One region of the Janthinobacterium sp. genome, then DNA from elsewhere that is predicted to be linked to it. Evidence: predicted binding sites of a transcription regulator. Region 1 holds the regulator's gene; the other holds the start of a gene.
What was found. The regulator HrcA, encoded in region 1, represses chaperone genes, less so after heat shock. The targets are predictions, from matches to a motif close to TTAGCACTCNNNNNNNNNGAGTGCTAA.
Positions count from the first base shown of each region.

Region 2: a site for HrcA is predicted at 4,513-4,539, ahead of rpoH (RNA polymerase sigma factor RpoH). Genes of this name have one in related genera too.

Region 1 covers NZ_DAMAGB010000029.1:43,996-52,840, reverse strand. The annotation lists gene RTQ46_RS16400 (LysR substrate-binding domain-containing protein) at 1-258, opposite strand, end outside; gene RTQ46_RS16395 (acyl-CoA dehydrogenase) at 424-1,605, shown strand; gene RTQ46_RS16390 (CaiB/BaiF CoA-transferase family protein) at 1,605-2,852, shown strand; gene RTQ46_RS16385 (barstar family protein) at 2,932-3,258, opposite strand; gene dapB (4-hydroxy-tetrahydrodipicolinate reductase) at 3,266-4,075, opposite strand; gene bamE (outer membrane protein assembly factor BamE) at 4,095-4,688, opposite strand; gene fur (ferric iron uptake transcriptional regulator) at 4,903-5,334, shown strand; gene hrcA (heat-inducible transcriptional repressor HrcA) at 5,353-6,369, opposite strand; gene RTQ46_RS16360 (HAD family hydrolase) at 6,473-7,198, opposite strand; gene RTQ46_RS16355 (hypothetical protein) at 7,432-8,010, shown strand; gene RTQ46_RS16350 (hypothetical protein) at 8,047-8,661, shown strand; gene mmsB (3-hydroxyisobutyrate dehydrogenase) at 8,842-8,845, opposite strand, start outside.
Region 2 covers NZ_DAMAGB010000008.1:56,370-65,214, reverse strand. The annotation lists gene RTQ46_RS08065 (ABC transporter ATP-binding protein) at 1-391, opposite strand, end outside; gene RTQ46_RS08060 (helix-turn-helix transcriptional regulator) at 431-1,129, opposite strand; gene RTQ46_RS08055 (cytochrome P450) at 1,206-2,192, shown strand; gene RTQ46_RS08050 (antibiotic biosynthesis monooxygenase) at 2,189-2,542, shown strand; gene RTQ46_RS08045 (hypothetical protein) at 2,532-2,981, opposite strand; gene RTQ46_RS08040 (hypothetical protein) at 3,155-3,418, shown strand; gene rpoH (RNA polymerase sigma factor RpoH) at 3,467-4,357, opposite strand; gene ftsX (permease-like cell division protein FtsX) at 4,837-5,757, opposite strand; gene RTQ46_RS08025 (ATP-binding cassette domain-containing protein) at 5,754-6,503, opposite strand; gene ftsY (signal recognition particle-docking protein FtsY) at 6,510-7,583, opposite strand; gene RTQ46_RS08015 (porin) at 8,748-8,845, shown strand, end outside.

The sequences.
Region 1 (8,845 bases):
GTCGAGCGTGTCGCGCTCCAAGCCGTCCAGGCGTGCGGCGATCTGGCGCGCATACGAAGCGCCGGCGCTGGTCAGCACCACGCCATGGCGCGTGCGCTGGAACAATTGCACGCCTAAAAAACTTTCCAGCGATGCAATCTGGCGCGACACGGCGCTTTGCGTCAGCGACAGTTCGCGCGACGCATGGGTATAGCTTTGATGGCGCGCCGCCGCTTCAAAGCAGTTCAGCGCCTGCAGCATGGGGATCTTGCGGCTCATGGACGATCTCGGCAATAAAAGACTCAGTATGCCGCAAGATATGATGAGTACGCATATCTGGGTGCATAAAAATCGTTTGCCTGAGGCGCGGCGACAACCTACCATGAGTCCCATTCAATCTTGCGCCGGCTGTTAATTGCCTGGCGCTCACCTGCGAGGCCTGTGATGAGCAAAACCGTATTCGACTGGAATTCCCCCCTGCTGCTGGACGAACAGCTGACGAGCGACGAGCGCGCCGTGCTGGAAGCGGCGCGCGACTATTGCCAGGGCAGCCTGGCGCCGCGCGTGCTCGAATCGTTCCGCCACGGCCGCACCGACGCCGCCATCTTCCGCGAGATGGGCGAACTGGGCCTGCTGGGCTCGACCATTCCCGAAGAATACGGTGGCGCCGGCCTGAACTATGTGTGCTACGGCCTGGCCGCGCGCGAAGTCGAGCGCATCGATTCGGGCTACCGCTCGATGATGAGCGTGCAATCGTCGCTGGTGATGGTGCCGATCAACGCCTTCGGCAATGAAGAAACCAAGCAGAAATACCTGCCGAAGCTGGCGACCGGCGAATTCATCGGCTGCTTCGGCCTGACCGAGCCGAACCACGGTTCCGATCCGGGCAGCATGGTCACGCGCGCGCGCAAAGTTCCCGGCGGCTACAGCCTGTCGGGCGCCAAGATGTGGATCACCAACAGCCCGATCGCCGACGTGTTCGTGGTGTGGGCCAAGGACGACGAAGGCGCGATCCGCGGCTTCGTGCTGGAAAAAGGCTGGAAAGGCCTGTCGGCGCCAGAAATCCACGGCAAGGTGGGACTGCGCACCAGCATTACCGGCGAAATCGTCATGGACGAAGTGTTCTGTCCCGAAGAAAATGCGTTCCCGGACGTGCGCGGCCTGAAGGGTCCGTTCACTTGCCTCAACAGCGCGCGCTACGGCATCGCTTGGGGTGCGCTGGGCGCGGCCGAGGACTGCTACCTGAAGGCACGCCAGTACACCATGGACCGCCAGCAGTTCGGCCGCCCATTGGCCGCGAACCAGCTGGTACAGAAGAAACTGGCCGACATGCTGACCGAAATCACCATGGGCCTGCAGGGCTGCCTGCGCCTGGGCCGCATGAAGGATGAAGGCTCGGCCGCGGTGGAAATCACCTCGATCATGAAACGCAACAGCTGCGGCAAGGCGCTCGATATCGCCCGCATGGCGCGCGACATGATGGGCGGCAATGGTATCTCCGACGAGTTCGGCGTGATCCGCCACCTGGTCAACCTGGAAGTGGTCAACACCTATGAAGGCACGCACGATGTGCACGCGCTGATCATCGGCCGCGCCATTACCGGCATCGCCGCCTTCAGCAACTGATGGACGCCCTCGCTTCCACCTTGCGGCCCGCGCCATTGACAGGACTGCGCGTGCTGGACCTGTCGCGCGTGCTGGCCGGTCCATGGGCCGGACAATTGCTGGCCGACCTCGGCGCCGACGTGGTGAAAGTCGAGCAGCCGGGCCGCGGCGACGATACGCGCTCCTGGGGCCCACCTTATTTAAAAGACGAAGACGGCCGCGACACTCTTGAGGCCGCCTACTTCCAGTGCGCCAACCGCAACAAGCGCTCGCTGTGCATCGACCTGGCCGCGCCAGAGGGCCAGGCGCTGGTGCGCCGGCTGGCGCAGGAGGCCGATGTGCTGCTGGAAAACTTCAAGCTGGGCGGCCTGAAGCAGTACGGGCTCGACGCGGCCAGCCTGCTCGAACTCAATCCACGCCTGGTGTACTGCTCGATCACGGGCTTCGGCCAGGACGGGCCGTATGCGGCGCGCGCCGGCTATGATTTCCTGATCCAGGGCATGGGCGGGCTGATGAGCATTACCGGCGTGCCCGACGGACAGCCGGGCGCCGGGCCGCAGAAAGTGGGCGTGGCGCAAACCGATATCATGACGGGGCTGTACGCGACCATCGCCGTGCAGGCGGCGCTGGCCGAACGGACTCGGTCGGGCCTGGGCCAGCATATCGACCTGGCCCTGCTCGACGTGCAGGTGGCGGCGCTGGGCAACCAGGCGGCCAACTATCTGTGCGGCGGCAAGGTGCCGCAGCGCATGGGCAATGCCCATCCGAATATCGTGCCCTACCAGGATTTCCCCACCGCCGACGGCGACATGATCCTGGCGATCGGCAACGACGGCCAGTTCGCCCGCTTCTGTACCATTGCCGGCCATCCGGAATGGGCGCAGGATGAACGTTTCGCCACCAACCCGCAGCGCGTGGCGCACCGGGCGATATTGATTCCGCTGCTGCGCCAGGCCACCGTCATGCGCACGACAGACGAATGGATCACCGCGTTCGAACTGGCGGCCGTGCCCTGCGGTCCCGTCAACCGCATCGACCAGGTATTTGCCGATCCACAAGTGGTGGCGCGCGGCTTGAAGGTGCAGATGCCGCATCCGACGGCCGGTACGGTGGCGCTGGTGGCCAATCCGGTGCGCCTGTCCGCCTCGCCGGTGCAATACCGGCTGCCGCCGCCGTTGCTGGGGCAGCATACGGAAGAGGTGTTGGGGCAGTGGCTGGGATTGCAGAGTGGGGAGATTGCGGGTTTGCGCGAGCGCAAGGTGGTGTGATTTAACCCCAACGGCGGAACGGCTGGAGTCGGACCCTGAGGGTCCGACCCCGGCATTTCGCCGTTGGGTTGATCAACAATTATTTCAACGTCAATTTCAACGCCGGCTTCTCGCCATAATCCTCATAGCGCTCGTTGATGCCGGCGATACAGAACGTCACTTCTTCCAGCAGATCCGGCGCCTGCGCCTTCAGTGCGTCGGCGTCCTGCACCACGATGTCCAGCACTTCGTTCGGCTTCAAACGAAATTTGCTCATGCCGTCTTCGTCGCGCAGGTAGCTGAGGCAATCGACCCAGGCGTCCATGCTGTTGCCATAGAACTCGGGAAAACCGAAGACCTGCACGCATTGCGCGTGAAAGCTCGCCTCGTCGGTGATCTCTTTGCCGTTCAGTATTGCAGTGGCCATGTCTTCCTCAGTTCTTCAGCGACAGCACGTCCTGCATGTCGTACAGGCCGGTTGGCTTGTCGGCCAGGAAACGCGCGGCGCGCAGGGCGCCGTGGGCGTAGGTGACGCGGCTGCTCGACTTGTGGCTGATCTCGATGCGCTCGCCAATGCCGGCAAACAACACCGTATGGTCGCCGACGATATCGCCGCCACGGATGGTGGCAAAGCCGATGGTGGACGGATCGCGCTCGCCCGTCACGCCTTCGCGCCCGTAGATCGCGCACTCCTTCAGATCGCGGCCCAGCGCCCCCGCCACCACTTCGCCCATCTGCAGCGCGGTGCCGGACGGCGCATCGACCTTGTGGCGGTGGTGCGCTTCGATGATTTCGATGTCGTAGCCTTCAGACAAGCTTTTCGCGGCCAGTTCCAGCAGTTTCAGCGTCACGTTCACGCCCACGCTCATGTTCGGCGCAAACAGGATGGCCGTCTTTTCGGCGGCGGCGGCAATCGCCGCCTTGCCCGCATCATCGAAACCGGTGGTGCCGATGATCATCTTGATGCCGTGCTCGGCGCAATAGGCCAGATGCTGCAGCGTGCCTTCCGGACGCGTGAAGTCGATCAGGTAATCGGCGTTCGCCAGGCCTTTGGCCAGATCGGACTCGATCACCACGCCGGCAGGCTTGCCCAGAAACGCGGCGGCATCCTGGCCGACGGTGGGCGATCCTTCGCGGTCAAGCGCGCCAGCGAGCACGGCGTCCGGCGCATTGCCGACCGCTTCGATCAGGATATGGCCCATGCGGCCACTGGCGCCGGCGATTGCAATTTTCAGTTCAGTCATTTTAATTTCTTACAGCAACTTATTTGGTGGGTTCAGGCGCTGGCTCGGCCGGAGTAATGGCCGGCTTGGTGACGGGGATCATGGCCGGCGTATTATCGGGATTCGACGGTACGGCCGACGGCGCCACTGGCGACGGCACCACGGCGGCAGGTGCGCCGGCCTTGGCCAGCTTGGCGAACGGCGACGGGCCGGCGATGCGGTCGATGTATTCTTTTTCGGTCGGCAGGTTGCCGCCTTCGAAGCGGGCGACCTTGCCCTCTTTGTCAAAGAACACCACTACGCGGCTGCTGGTGGTTTCGCCACTGCCACGGGCCAGGCGGAACGGATAGTCCCAGCGCTCGGCGTGGAAGATGTCGGTCAGCAAAGGCGTGCCGAGGATGAAACGCACCTGGTCGCGCGTCATGCCTTCTTTCAGCTGCGACACCATCTCTTCGGAGACAAAGTTGCCTTGCTGAATGTCAGGACGGTAAGGCGAGAAGAACCACATGAATTTCTGCAGCGGCGTGATGGTGGTGGTCTGCGCACCCTTGTCCGGCACGAGTTCCGCGCCTTCTTTCTGGGTGATGGCCGGTTTTTCACCGAGGATGCCGCGGCTGGCGCAGCCAGAAGCCATCAGCGCGATGCAAACCATGCCCGCCACGACTGGTGCTCGAAATGAAATACGGTGCCGCAGAGTTGGCAATACTGCCGGTGTTACGCGCATAAATGACCTCAATTTGATGAACAAAACGCCAGGAGTGACTGGCTCGCCAAAAAAATGCTTATTTTGGCACTCCCCGACAAAACGCTATATCATAAAGCACCTGACCCACATACGAGCAACAAACATGAGTAACAATCCTAGTGATCTCAAGGCAAGCGGCCTGAAAGCCACCCTGCCACGGCTGAAGATACTCGATATCTTCCAGAGTAGCCCGGTACGCCACCTGACGGCGGAAGACGTCTATAAAATTCTTCTGGCCGACAATATGGACGTCGGCCTGGCAACTGTCTACCGTGTACTGACCCAGTTCGAACAAGCTGGATTGCTTAACCGCAACCATTTTGAAACGGGCAAGGCCATTTTCGAGCTCAACGAGGGCTCGCACCACGATCACCTGGTCTGCCTCGATTGCGGCCGTGTCGAAGAATTCTTCGACGAGTCGATCGAAATCCGCCAGCAGAAAGTGGCCGAAGAACGCGGCTTCAAGATTGCCGAGCACGCGCTGGCCATCTACGGCAATTGCATCAAGCCAGCCTGCCCGCACCGGCCAGCCTGACGCAATCCTGCTGCGGCCTTAATGATGGCTGAGGGCGTTTGACAGCAGCTTGGCCGTAATATCGACAATCGGAATGACCCGCTCGTAGGCCATGCGGGTCGGTCCGATCACTCCCAGCGTGCCCACGATCTTGCCGTTGACTTCATACGGCGCCGTTACCACGCTCATCTCGTCCATCGGCACCAGATTCGATTCGCCACCGATAAAAATCTGCACGCCGGTCGCCTTGCTCGACACATCGAGCAACTGCATCAGTCCCGTTTTCTGCTCGAACATGTCGAAGAGTTGACGCAGCGAACTCATGTTCGATGACAGGTCGCTCACGCTGAGCAGATTGCGCTCGCCCGAGATCACCATGTCGTCGCTATGGTCGGCCATCGCTTCGCTGCCGGCCTCGACCGCCACCTGCATCAGGCTGCCCATATCGTCGCGCAGCTGGCGCAATTCGCCCTGCAGGCGCACGCGCACGGCGTCGAATGACAGGCCGCCATAATTCTGGTTGATATAGTTGGCCGACTGGATCAGCTGCGACGGCGTATAGTCCGCCTCGGTCAGCAGCAGCCGGTTCTGCACGTCGCCGCCCGGCCCGACGATCACCAGCAGGATGCGTTTTTCGGACAGGCGCAGGAATTCGATCTGCTGGAACACCGATTCGCGGCGCGGGCTGAGCACCACGCCGGCAAACTGCGACAGCGACGACAGCATCTGCGCCGCATTGGCGATGGTCTTTTGCGGCTGCTGGATATCGAGGCGCATGCGCGACTCAACCAGGTGTTCGTCCAGATGTTTCACTGTCAGCAAGGTGTCGACAAAGATGCGGTAGCCGCGCGGCGTGGGAATGCGGCCGGCCGAGGTATGCGGACTGGACACATAGCCCTGCTCTTCCAGGTCGGCCATGATATTGCGGATGGTGGCCGGCGACAGGTCGAGGCCGGAAATTTTCGACAAGGCGCGCGAACCGACCGGCAGGCCGTCGGCGATATACCGCTCGACCAGGGCTTTCAGCAGTGTTTGGGCACGAAGTTCGAGTTGCATGGTGTTTTCAGTTAAACAAGTAAGCTGGCATGCAACGGGCGGCAAAGGGAGCCGGAGATGCAGCAACAGCAGCTATTATGCACGTTCGCCCGCCAGGCGGCGATCAATCTTCCAGTTGCCCTTGCAGCCACAGCAGCAATTCATCAAAGTTGGCGCAGATGGCGTCCGGCTGCACGCCGGCCTCCAGATGGGCGTCGCTGCCGCGCCGGTTCATCCAGACGGCACGCATGCCGGCGTCCTGCGCTCCCGTGACATCAAAATACAGATCGTCGCCCACATACACGGCTTCATGCGGCGCCACGCCCAGCGCCGCGCAGCCGGCCAGGAAAATCGACGCATCGGGCTTGGCCACGCCAAACTCGCTGGCGGCGATCGATACCTTGAAATGCTGTGCGAGGCCGATAATTTCAAGGTCCGCGTTGCCATTCGAGATCGATCCCACCAGCAGCCGCTGCTGCATCCAGGCCAGGCCAGGCAGCACATCGTCATATGGAATGACACGGTTGCGGGCGGCCAGGAACTGCCGGACTGCCTCATCGACCAGGGCCGGATTCTCGCCGGCCGCCTCGAAGGCCGTCAGCAGGCCGGTGCGGCGCAGCTCGATCAGGTTGCCATGGAAATGCGGTTGCTGATTCAACATGTCGAGCCGGTGCCGGCGCAGCGCTTCGATCGAAAACTGCTGCGCCACTTTGGGCGCGTGCTGCGCCAGCCAGTCGTGCAGCAAGGTTTCGGCGGCGGCAATCACGGGCGCAATCGGCCACAAGGTATCGTCGAGATCGAACAGGATGGCCTTGGGCGGTACCGCGGCATGGGCAGAAGTAGTTGACATGAAACCAATCGAGAGAGAGGAAAGGGCTGCCATATTGTCGCACCGATCGTGCCATGCAGCCTGCCTTGCTGGCTGTCAAATGGGGCCGGGCCAGCCCTGGCGGCCGAAAAATTGTTACAGGGTGATACAAGGCAAGATCAATCGGCTTGCCAGATAGACTAAAATAGGCGCCATTCCAATGCGGCGCCAGCGTCCGTATTGCGCTACCCTACCTAATTCGTTTTGGAGAATGTATGAAAAATGTATACCTGCGCTCGATGCTGGCGGCAGCTTGCGCTGCCACACTGGCGGCATGCGGCGGCAGCGGCGGCAATCTGTATCTGGGCGGCAACGTGATCGGCCTGGCAAAAAGCGGCCTGGTGCTGAAAAATGGCGACAGCGAGCTGGAAGTCCTGTCCGGTGCCACCACCTTTTATTTTCCCAACCTGGTCAAGGCCGACGACCGCTATGACATCAAGATCCTGACGCAACCAAAAGGTGCCACGTGCACGATTACCGGTGGTACCGGCAAGGCCAACAGCTATTCGGCGTCAAACGCCGTGGTCAGTTGCATTACCGATCAATATACACTGGGTGGCAGCATCAGCGGCCTGACGGCCGACGGCCTGATCCTGGCCAATGGCCAGTCGCAAATCAGCCCGCTGGCCAACAGCACCAAATTCGTGTTTGCCTCCACCGTAGGCGATGGCGCCACCTATACCGTCAATGTATTCAAGAATCCACCCGGCCTGGCTTGCACCATCAGCAATCCGGTCGGCACGATGGGATCGAAAAACAACGACACGCTGATCGTTGCCTGCGTACCGGCCTGATCCTGACGGTCCCTTACCTATATTCTGGAGAAATACATGAAGTCATCCTGCCTGCGCCCACTGATTGCGCTGATGCTGATCGCCGGCCTTGCTGCCTGCGGCGGCAAAGCCTCGTACGAGGTTACCGGCACCATCAGCGGCTTGAGCAATAGCGGTCTGGTACTGGCCAATGGCGGCGACACCGTCAGCCCTGCTGTCGGCGCCACCTCGTTCACCTTTCCAAAGCGCATCGATTACGGCACCGACTACAACATTACGGTCAAGACGCCACCGGCCCACATGAACTGCAGCGTGTCGAGCGGTTCCGGCTCGGCCGGCCACTATGTCAGCATCGAATCGTTTGTCCTCTGCCAGCAAAACACCTATACGGTCGGCGGCACCATCACCGGCCTGACGGTCGACGGCCTGGTATTGGCCAACGGCAGCGATGCCAACCAGCTGACCCTGGTCAAGAGCACCACTACGCCAGGCACCTTCACCATGCCGGCCCAAGTGGCAGACGGCAGTTCGTACACCATCAACGTGGTGACCAATCCGGCTGGCCTGTCTTGCAAGGTTGATACCGACCCGGCTACCGGCCTGTCCACTGGCGTCGGCGTGATGGGCGAAGCGGCAGTGACCAAGGTGAAAATCAGCTGTACCGCTGTGTAAGAAGAACTTGCCTGTACGCATTGCGGTATCAGGCAAGTCATCACCAAATCGTATACTTGGTATTTGAAAGATAAATTGGAGTTATATGTGGCGATGCAGCATACTGCATCTGTCTCCTCCAACTCTTCCAAGAATTGGATTTAGCCCGCTTTTACCAGCGGGCTTTTTTTTGCCCAGAATTCAG
Region 2 (8,845 bases), on a different contig from region 1:
CAAAGTCGTCGCTTGCTTCGTCGAGGCCGAATTCGGTCAGCAGCCGCGCCGCGCGCTTGGCCGCTTCCGCGCGCGGATAGCCATGCATTTCGGCCACGAATTGCAGTATTTCGCGTCCGCGCAGGTAGTCGTAGAAAATCGGATTGTCGGGCAGGTAGCCCACCTTGCGCTTGACGGCTGCGCCATCGCGGTGGCAGTCGAGACCGTCGATCAGCACACGTCCGCCGGTCGGCACCAGGATACCCATCAGCATGCGGATGGTGGTGGTCTTGCCGGCGCCGTTCGGGCCCAGGAAGCCGAACACCTCGCCACGGCCTGCGTGCAGGGTGAGCGGGTGGACAGCGTCGAAGCTGCCGTAGCGTTTGGAGAGAGCCTGGAACTCGATCATCATGCGCCTTGTAAAGAAAGTCGCACGATCATAGCGCGCTGTTCAGCTGGCGCCAAACGCCGCCATCAAACGTTGTTGATTCGCCGGCGTGATGGACAGGGCGCGGCTGTCGAGTTCGCGTTCGGCCCAGCTCCGGCGCAGTGCCAGCTGCAGCACTGCCGCGCCCAGGGCGCCACCCAGATGAAAGCGACGTTCGCTCCAGTCCAGGCAGGCACAGGCAAAGCGGCGGCGCTGGCTGGCCAGCAGCGCCACGTCGATGCCGAGCGCTGCCATGCCGATCACGCCCGCCTCGGTCAGCCGATAGTTGCCGCCTTCATCGAGCAGCCACTGCTGCGCCAGCAGCTGGTCATGCAGCGCGACGGCCACCGTGCCGGCCATATGGTCGTAGCAGGTGCGCGCATGGCGCAGCCGGTCCGGCGTGGAAGGCGTAAACAGGGGACGGGAAAATCCTGCTACCACCAGCAACGCTTCAAGCGCCTGCGCCGCCTCGGCGCTGGCCAGCCGGTAATAGCGGTGCTTGCCCTGCGCCACCACCGTCAGCAAGCCATCCTTGCACAGGCGCGTCAGATGCGCGCTGGCGGTTGAGGCGCCGACCTCGGCCAGCACCGACAGCTCCGTGGCCGTGCGCGCATGGCCGTCAAGCAGGCTGCACAGCATGCGTGCGCGGGCTGGCTCGGCAATCGCGCCGGCCAATTGCGCCAGGCCGGCATCGGCCGAGGCGAGAGCGGGAGTGACATCCATGATTCGTTCTCTGGCGAAGTGTTGTGGCGACAGGGCCAGCATACTCGCGTCCATTCATCACCGCAATGGAGTTGCCATGTTCGCGCACGACCCTCATCTTCCTCATGACCCGCTGGCTGCCGTCACGCACGCCGCGCCCCATGACTACTACCGCCGCCTGGCGGACGGTCCGCCGCTGCGTTTCGACGCGGGCCTGGACTGCTGGGTAGCGGCCGGCGCCGGCGTCAAAGCCGTGCTGGACCATCCTGATTGCCACGTACGGCCCTTCGGCCAGCCAGTGCCCCTGCATCTGCTGGGCACGCCATGCGGCGCAATATTTGCCGAGCTGGTGCGCATGAATGACGGCGCCCGCCATGCCGCGCCGAAGCAGGTACTGATGCAATTGCTGGCCGGTATCGACCTGGCCCGGCTGCACGACGAGACGGCGCGCCTGGCCCGCGATCATTTGCCGGGCAGTGCCGCAGAGCTGAATCAACTGATGTTCGATGTGCCGCTGTATGCCGTGGCACAGATGCTGGGATTTGCCGCGGCAGATAGGCCGCAGATCGCACGCTGGACCCGCGATTTTGTGGCCGCCATGCCGGTGCAGGCTGACCAGGCTGTTGTTGCGCGAGCGCAGGCAGCGGCAATGGGTTTGCAAGATACCTTCAGTGCGCTGCACCCTGGCGCTCGTCCAGCCCTGCGCGACAACCTGATCGGCCTGCTGGTGCAAACCTGCGAAGCGACCGCCGGCTTGCTGGGCAATGAGGTGCTGGCGCTGCGCAAAGACAATTCCGAACCCGTGCTGGCGATCCACAATACGCGCCGCTACGCCGCCTGCGACCTTGAGCTGGACGGCATGGCGATCAGGCAGGGACAGATGATCCTGGTGCTGCTGGCCAGTGCAGGCCTGGGCTTCGGCCATGGCGCGCATCGGTGTCCTGGGCAGGCCGTGGCGCAAACGATTGTTGCGGCGATCCTGTCGGCATGGTCGGGCGCAATCGGGCGGCTGGCGCTGGACTGGCATTACCGCCTGTCGCCGAACGCCCGCATTCCGTTGTTTGCGGAAGGCGCCGCAGCGTGATCGCCGTAATCTTTGAAGTCTGGCCCAGCAAAGAGGGCCGCGCGCACTATCTGGAACTGGCCGCGCAGCTGCGCCCGCTGCTCGATGAAGTCGACGGTTTCATTTCCATCGAACGCTTCGGCAGTCTCAGCGATCCGGGCAAATTGCTGTCGCTGTCGTTTTTCCGCGATGAGGCGGCGTTGGCGCAGTGGCGGCAACTGGAAGCGCATCGTGCGGCGCAGTGCGCCGGGCGGCAGGGTGTATTTGACGATTACCGCCTGCGCATTGCCGGCGTGCTGCGCGACTATGGCATGGCTGACAGGGAGCAGGCGCCTGCGGACAGCCGCTGCCGTCACGATCTTAATGCTTGAGCGCGCCCTGCGTGATCTTGACCTTCACGCGGTAGGTCGGCATGGCCGCATCGACGGCAGGCGGGGTGGCCGGGTCGACGTCAAGCAAGGTGAAAGTCAGGTGATTGATGGTGATCGAGCTGGCGCCATTGGGCATCGAGTCGGACAGCACCAGGTCGGTGGCACCCGCGCTGTGCAGCAGGGTAAAGCTGTAGCTGACGTAACCCTTCCAGACGCACACGGCGCCGGTGCGGCAGCGGCTGTCATTGACGCGTTCTAAGCGCAAGGTGTCGGTCGCGGTGATGGCGACCTGCTGGCCGGGAGAGAGCACGTGGGTTACGCTGCGCGGGGTATTGACGGCTTCGCTGGTGCTGGTGGCGGCGCCGCAGCCGGCCAGCAGCGCCAGACATAGCCATACCGGCAGCAGCAATTGATAGAGTCGGTGAGTCGGATAATGCATGTGCTTCCTTTCAGATAGCGTCCTCGATGGTGGCTTTCATGGATGAGATTGAACGATCATAACAAGATGATATTTTTGTGGCGCGCGCCTGGCGCGGCCTTGATAACGGGCAATGACGGCCTGTCGCGGTGGCGATCGCGTAGAATGGCTGTTTTGAAAATCAGGAAACAACCATGAAAAAGACCGACCTGGCGAAAAGCGATGCCAAGAAGTTGATGGGAAAGATGAATGTTCCCGGCGCCGGCGCCTTCGGCAAGGAAGCGGTGGTCGTTGACCGCCGCGAACAGCGCAAGCGCGACCAGGCCTTGGGCCTGGTGCCGTTTGCCGTCAAACTCAACAGCGACCTGGTGCTGCAGCTGCAAACCCTGGCCAGGGAGCGCGGCGCGGACCTGAATGAGGTCGTGGCCGAAGTGCTGGTCAAAGGACTTGCCGCATAAAACTGAAAGGCGCCTCGCGGCGCCTTTTTTGTTGCGTACTGACTGCCGTTATACGTACGCAGCCAGCGCGCCTTTCATTTTTTTCAGCGCCGCCACTTCAATCTGGCGGATGCGCTCGGCCGATACGCCGAACTCTTCAGCCAGCGCATGCAGGGTCGCGCCGGAACCGTCGTCGTTGGCCAGCCAGCGTGCCTCGACGATGCGGCGCGAACGTGGGTCAAGCTTGCCCAGCGCCGTTTCCAGCCCTTCCGACTGCAGGCGCGTCACTTGTTCCGCTTCCAGCACCTTGGTCGGCTCGCTTTGCTCCGACGACAGGTAGGCGATCGGCGAAAACTTGTCGTCTTCATCGTCGGTTGGCGACTCCAGCGCAATGTCGCGACCGCTCAGGCGCGTCTCCATCTCGATCACTTCTTCGCGTTTCACGTCCAGCAGCTTGGCCAGCGCATCGATCTGCTTTGGCGTCATCGCGTCCAGGCCGGTCTTGTGGCTGCGCAGATTGAAGAACAGCTTGCGCTGCGCCTTCGTCGTTGCCACTTTCACCAGGCGCCAGTTTTTCAGGATGTACTCGTGCATCTCGGCTTTCACCCAGTGCATGGCGTACGACACCAGGCGCACGCCCTGGTCCGGATCGAAACGCTTGACGGCTTTCATCAGGCCGATATTGCCTTCCTGAATCAGGTCGGCATGCGGCAGGCCGTAGCCCAGGTAGCCACGGGCGATCGATACCACCAGGCGCAAGTGCGACAGCACCAGCTCCTGCGCGGCAGCCAGGTCATTTTTTTCGCGCAAGCGCGTCGCCAGCGACATTTCTTCAGCATGGGTCAACATGGGCAGACGGTTCACGGCCGAAATATAGGCGTCGATATTGCCCAGATTGCCGGTGAACCCAAGGTTCAGCGCATTATTTTTGGTGGGAACCAATGCGGACATCGTAGTCATGTTTACTCCTCGTAGTCTTGCTTGTTCCAGATGGCCCTGCCACGCGGCAGGGACCTGATGTGCTTGTTTTTACGGTATTCGGTCTTGCAGTTTGCAGAACGTGGCGCCATCTTCATCTGGCAGCCATAGCGCTGTTGCTAACGGTATGACATATATTAGCACTCTCTGATGGAGAGTGCCAATCGGCTCATCCAATCACTCTGATAGCCAAAATACTATGACGATTGCAGCTTCCATGCGCGTCTTCGAATACGGTATTGCTTGGGAAAGTCTAGTGTGCGCCGATAGCTGCGACAACGAAAGCGCCACACAGTTGCCTGCGTCAACTATGGCAGAACTGAACATTATTTTGTTGATCAATGTGCGTAGTGTACGGCGGCTAACTGAAGCGCGCCTTAAGAATACTTGTCATGCAGTAAGGGATTGCTGCGGCGGCGAGAAGAGGGCGGCACCGGCAGTGCCGCCCCAGAGGGACTGCTTCAGTTAACGCGCGCCAGGTGGCGCTGTACGCAGAGGAAGGCGCCGATCAGGCCCAGCCCGGCGCTGACGGCCAGCAGTCCTGCCATCGGTAGCGGCGCCAGCGGCACCAGCTGGAATTCCGATGCATACAGGCGGGCAAACTCGGCAATCGCGGTATTTAGCGGCTGCAAGGCCAGCGCCACGGCGCCCAATGCCAGCGCGCCCGCACACAGTCCCAGCAGGGCGCCCGTGTAATAGAACGGCCGGTGGATGAAGGTGTCGGTGGCGCCGATCAGTTTCGAGATGCTGATCTCGTCGCGCTGCGTCATGACCTGCAGGCGGATGGTGTTGAACACCACCGCGATCACCGCCACGCCCAGGGTAATGGCCAGCAGCAGCAGTACTAGGCGCAGCACGCCCAACAGGGCCGCCAGCCGCTTGACCCAGGCCGAATCGACCTGGGCCGACTCCACGCCGGGCAACTGGCGCAACTGTTCCGCCACCGCATCGACATCCTGCGCTTCGGTGGCGCTGTTAAAGGCGTTCAGTTTCAACACATAGCTGTCGGGCAGCGGATTGTCGCCCAGGGTATTGAGCACATCGGCCAGGCCACTCTTGCTTTTCAGCGATTCGAGCGCGTCTTCGCGCGGGATAAAGACAATCTTGGCTTTGGCATCATGCACGATCTTGCGCATCTCGCCGGCCAGGCTTGTCGCCTGCTCGCGCGGCGTATTGATTTTCATGAACACGCTGATTTCCGGATCAACCGACATCTGTTCCGACATCGGACGCACATTGTCGAGCATGGTCAGGCCGGCAAACGGCAGCGACAGGGCAATCGCCACCACCACCACGTTGAGCAGGAAACCGCTGGGCGACTTGCGCAAATGAATCAGCGCCGAGCCGAGCGCAAAGCGGTGTTGGCGGAACCAGCCTCTCATGCTTCGTCTCCTTGCGCATCCACATCGTGCTGGCCGGGCTTGGGCGCGAAATCGGGATCGGGCGGCGCGAACACGGGCGCTTCGGTCGCCTTGTCGATGGCCACCAGCTGGCCGTTTTTCAGGTGGATCACGCGGGCAGCGGCGTCCAGCATCTGTTCGTCATGGCTGGAAATGAGGCAGGTTACGCCAACCGAATGGAATGCCTTCAGGGCATCGAGCACCTTGTTGGCGCTGGCGCGGTCCAGGTTGGCCGTCGGCTCGTCGGCCAGGATGATCTGCGGACGGTTGACGATGGCGCGCGCGATCGACACGCGCTGCTGCTCGCCGCCGGACAGCGACAGCGGACGCGCCATGGCGCGGTCCAGCAATCCCACTTTGTCGAGCGCGGCGCGGGCGCGCTGCTCGGCCGCCACCTTGTGCGCGCCCACCACCAGCAGGGGCAGCATCACGTTGGCAAGGATGGAGCGGTCATTCAGCAGTTTCTGCTGCTGGAAGATCAGGCCCATGTTGCGGCGCAAGAAGGGCACGCCGGCCGGCTTCAATTTGGCCATGTCCTGGCCGTTGACGATCAGCTTGCCCGAGGTCGGGCGCTCCATGGCGGCGATCATTTTCATCAGGGTGGACTTGCCGGCGCCCGACGGGCCCGCCAGGAACACCAGCTCGCCCTTGGCGATGCTCAATGAAATGTCGCTGAGCGCCACTGCATCGGAAGAATATTGCTTGGAGACGTGCTGAAATTCGATCATGTAGGCTTATCCGAGCAACGCTTCGACAAATTCGGCAGCCACGAAGGGCTGCAAGTCTTCAATTTTTTCACCGATGCCGATAAAGTACACGGGCACCGGACGCACGCGGGCGATCGCCGCCAGCACGCCGCCCTTGGCTGTACCGTCGAGCTTGGTGATTACCAGGCCGCTCAGCTGCAGCGCGTCGTCAAACGCCTTGACCTGCATCAGCGCATTCTGGCCCGTATTGCCATCGATCACCAGCAAGGTTTCATGGGGCGCGCCTTCCATGCCCTTGCCGATCACGCGCTTGATTTTCTTCAGCTCTTCCATCAAGTGCAGCTGGGTCGGCAGGCGTCCGGCCGTGTCGACCATCACCACATCGATGCCGCGCGCCTTGGCCGACTGCACCGAGTCGTAGGCCACGGCAGCCGGGTCGCCCGATTCCTGCGAGATCACGGTCACGTTGTTGCGCTCGCCCCAGACCATCAGCTGCTCGCGCGCCGCGGCGCGGAAGGTGTCGCCGGCAGCCAGCAGCACCGACTGCTTGTTCGACTGCATGTGCTTGGCGAGTTTGCCGATGGTAGTGGTCTTGCCGGCGCCGTTGACGCCCGAGATCATCATCACCAGCGGCTTGTGGCGGCCCAGTTCGAACCGTTTTTCCAGCGGCGTCAACAGGTCGGTCAGCAGCACTTTCAGGGCGGCCTTGACGGCGGCGGCGTCGAGCAGCTTGTCTTCCTTGACCTTTTTCTTCAGGGCCGTGAGCAAGTAATCGGTGGCGTCGATGCCGGCGTCGGACATCAGCAGCGCCGCTTCCAGCTCTTCATACAAGGCGTCATCGATCTTGGCACCCACGAACAGCACCGACAGGGTGCTCGAGGTTTTCGACAGGCCCGCTTTCAGGCGCGTCATCCACGATTTCTTTTCGGGCTCGGTGGCGATGATCGCCGGCACCGTCTCGGCCGGCGCGCCGGTCAGGGCGCCAGGCTGTGGCAGGAAGGGCGGAGTGGCGGCAGCAGGAGCAGCAGGCTCGACAATGGTAGGCGCAATTTCCGGGGCAGCGTCAGTGACGGCGGGTTTTTTCTTGAAGAAACTAAACATGGGTATGTGATGGCGGGTGCTTGCGCTTGGCCCGGCGGCGCCGGACGCTTTGGATCGGTCTATTCTACCAGAGCATGCCCACCGCTTCACGTCTTACTGTCCAATTGGCAACATTACCCCGCCGCCCCAATTGGCGCCTATATATAAGGCAGCTGACACAGGCGTCTGCCGGTTTTCGGCGTCGCCTGCGGAAAACTAGCCGACAAAATCATCCGAAATTTTTTCAAAAGAAAAAGCAAATATTGCCGAATCGAATAACAATCACGTTGACCTGCGTCAAATTGTCTCATTTTTGCAACAGAAATACTGCGCTATTGAATAATTAACATTGTAAGAAATTGTTTCAATTGTCTTGCGCCTTGCAAGCAAAAGTCGCTGCCGGGATGGCGCACCAGATCGATCTCAAGGTCGCCGAACTCATCAGGAATGTTTCCAGGATGAGTATTTAAATTACCGCAAAGTCAGTAATTGCCTTGTCTGTTTGCTTCTTTTTAAGCAGGCCAGGACGACCACATGATGTCATGCTACGCCCCGCAATCATGCGTGCATGCACCAGTTTGGGGCACTGTTTTGCCCGGTTTTGGGCCCTGCTCAGCAAGATTTGCCGGGGAGGTGTATGCTTCGTCCCGTTCATCCATTATCACCTTACAAATTGTGTGCTTTGTCGCGTAAATATGTAACGGTAAATGATGGCTGGAGCATGTTGATGTTTTAATCATGCGTCTGCTACTGTTGCGCTAATACAACGGGTTCTTGAAGGGCATACGTTATGATGAAATGGTCAATCAGGCCAATGCATTGATTGGCAAGGGGCAGTGGCTCTGTCGCATAGTACGGTCGGCGATGGTTGGGATGCCTGAAAACGCCCCTGGCCTGGTACCGGAAGTAACATGTTGGAACTTGATGGAATGCGCAACGGTCGTTATAGTGCCGCTTCCGGTGCCGCTTGAGCACCAGAACTGGCGCACGAAATACGGTCCTTATGCAGCCTTCAAGCTTGTCGGTGCAATAGCGTGCCGATACCAATATGACTGTTCCCCTGACCGGAACAGCAGTGGCAGGTGGAGACCTTGCCCTCACTCATAAAAAGCGCTCTGCTAGAGCGCAGCTCGAGATGCATAGGCTGTATTACTTTTTGCTTCAAAAAATTAAAGGAAACATGCAATGAAAAAAACTCTGATCACCCTGGCAGTCCTGGCAGCAGCCACCGGCGTAGCCCAAGCTCAATCGAGCGTTGTTATCTACGGTACCGTTGACGCTGG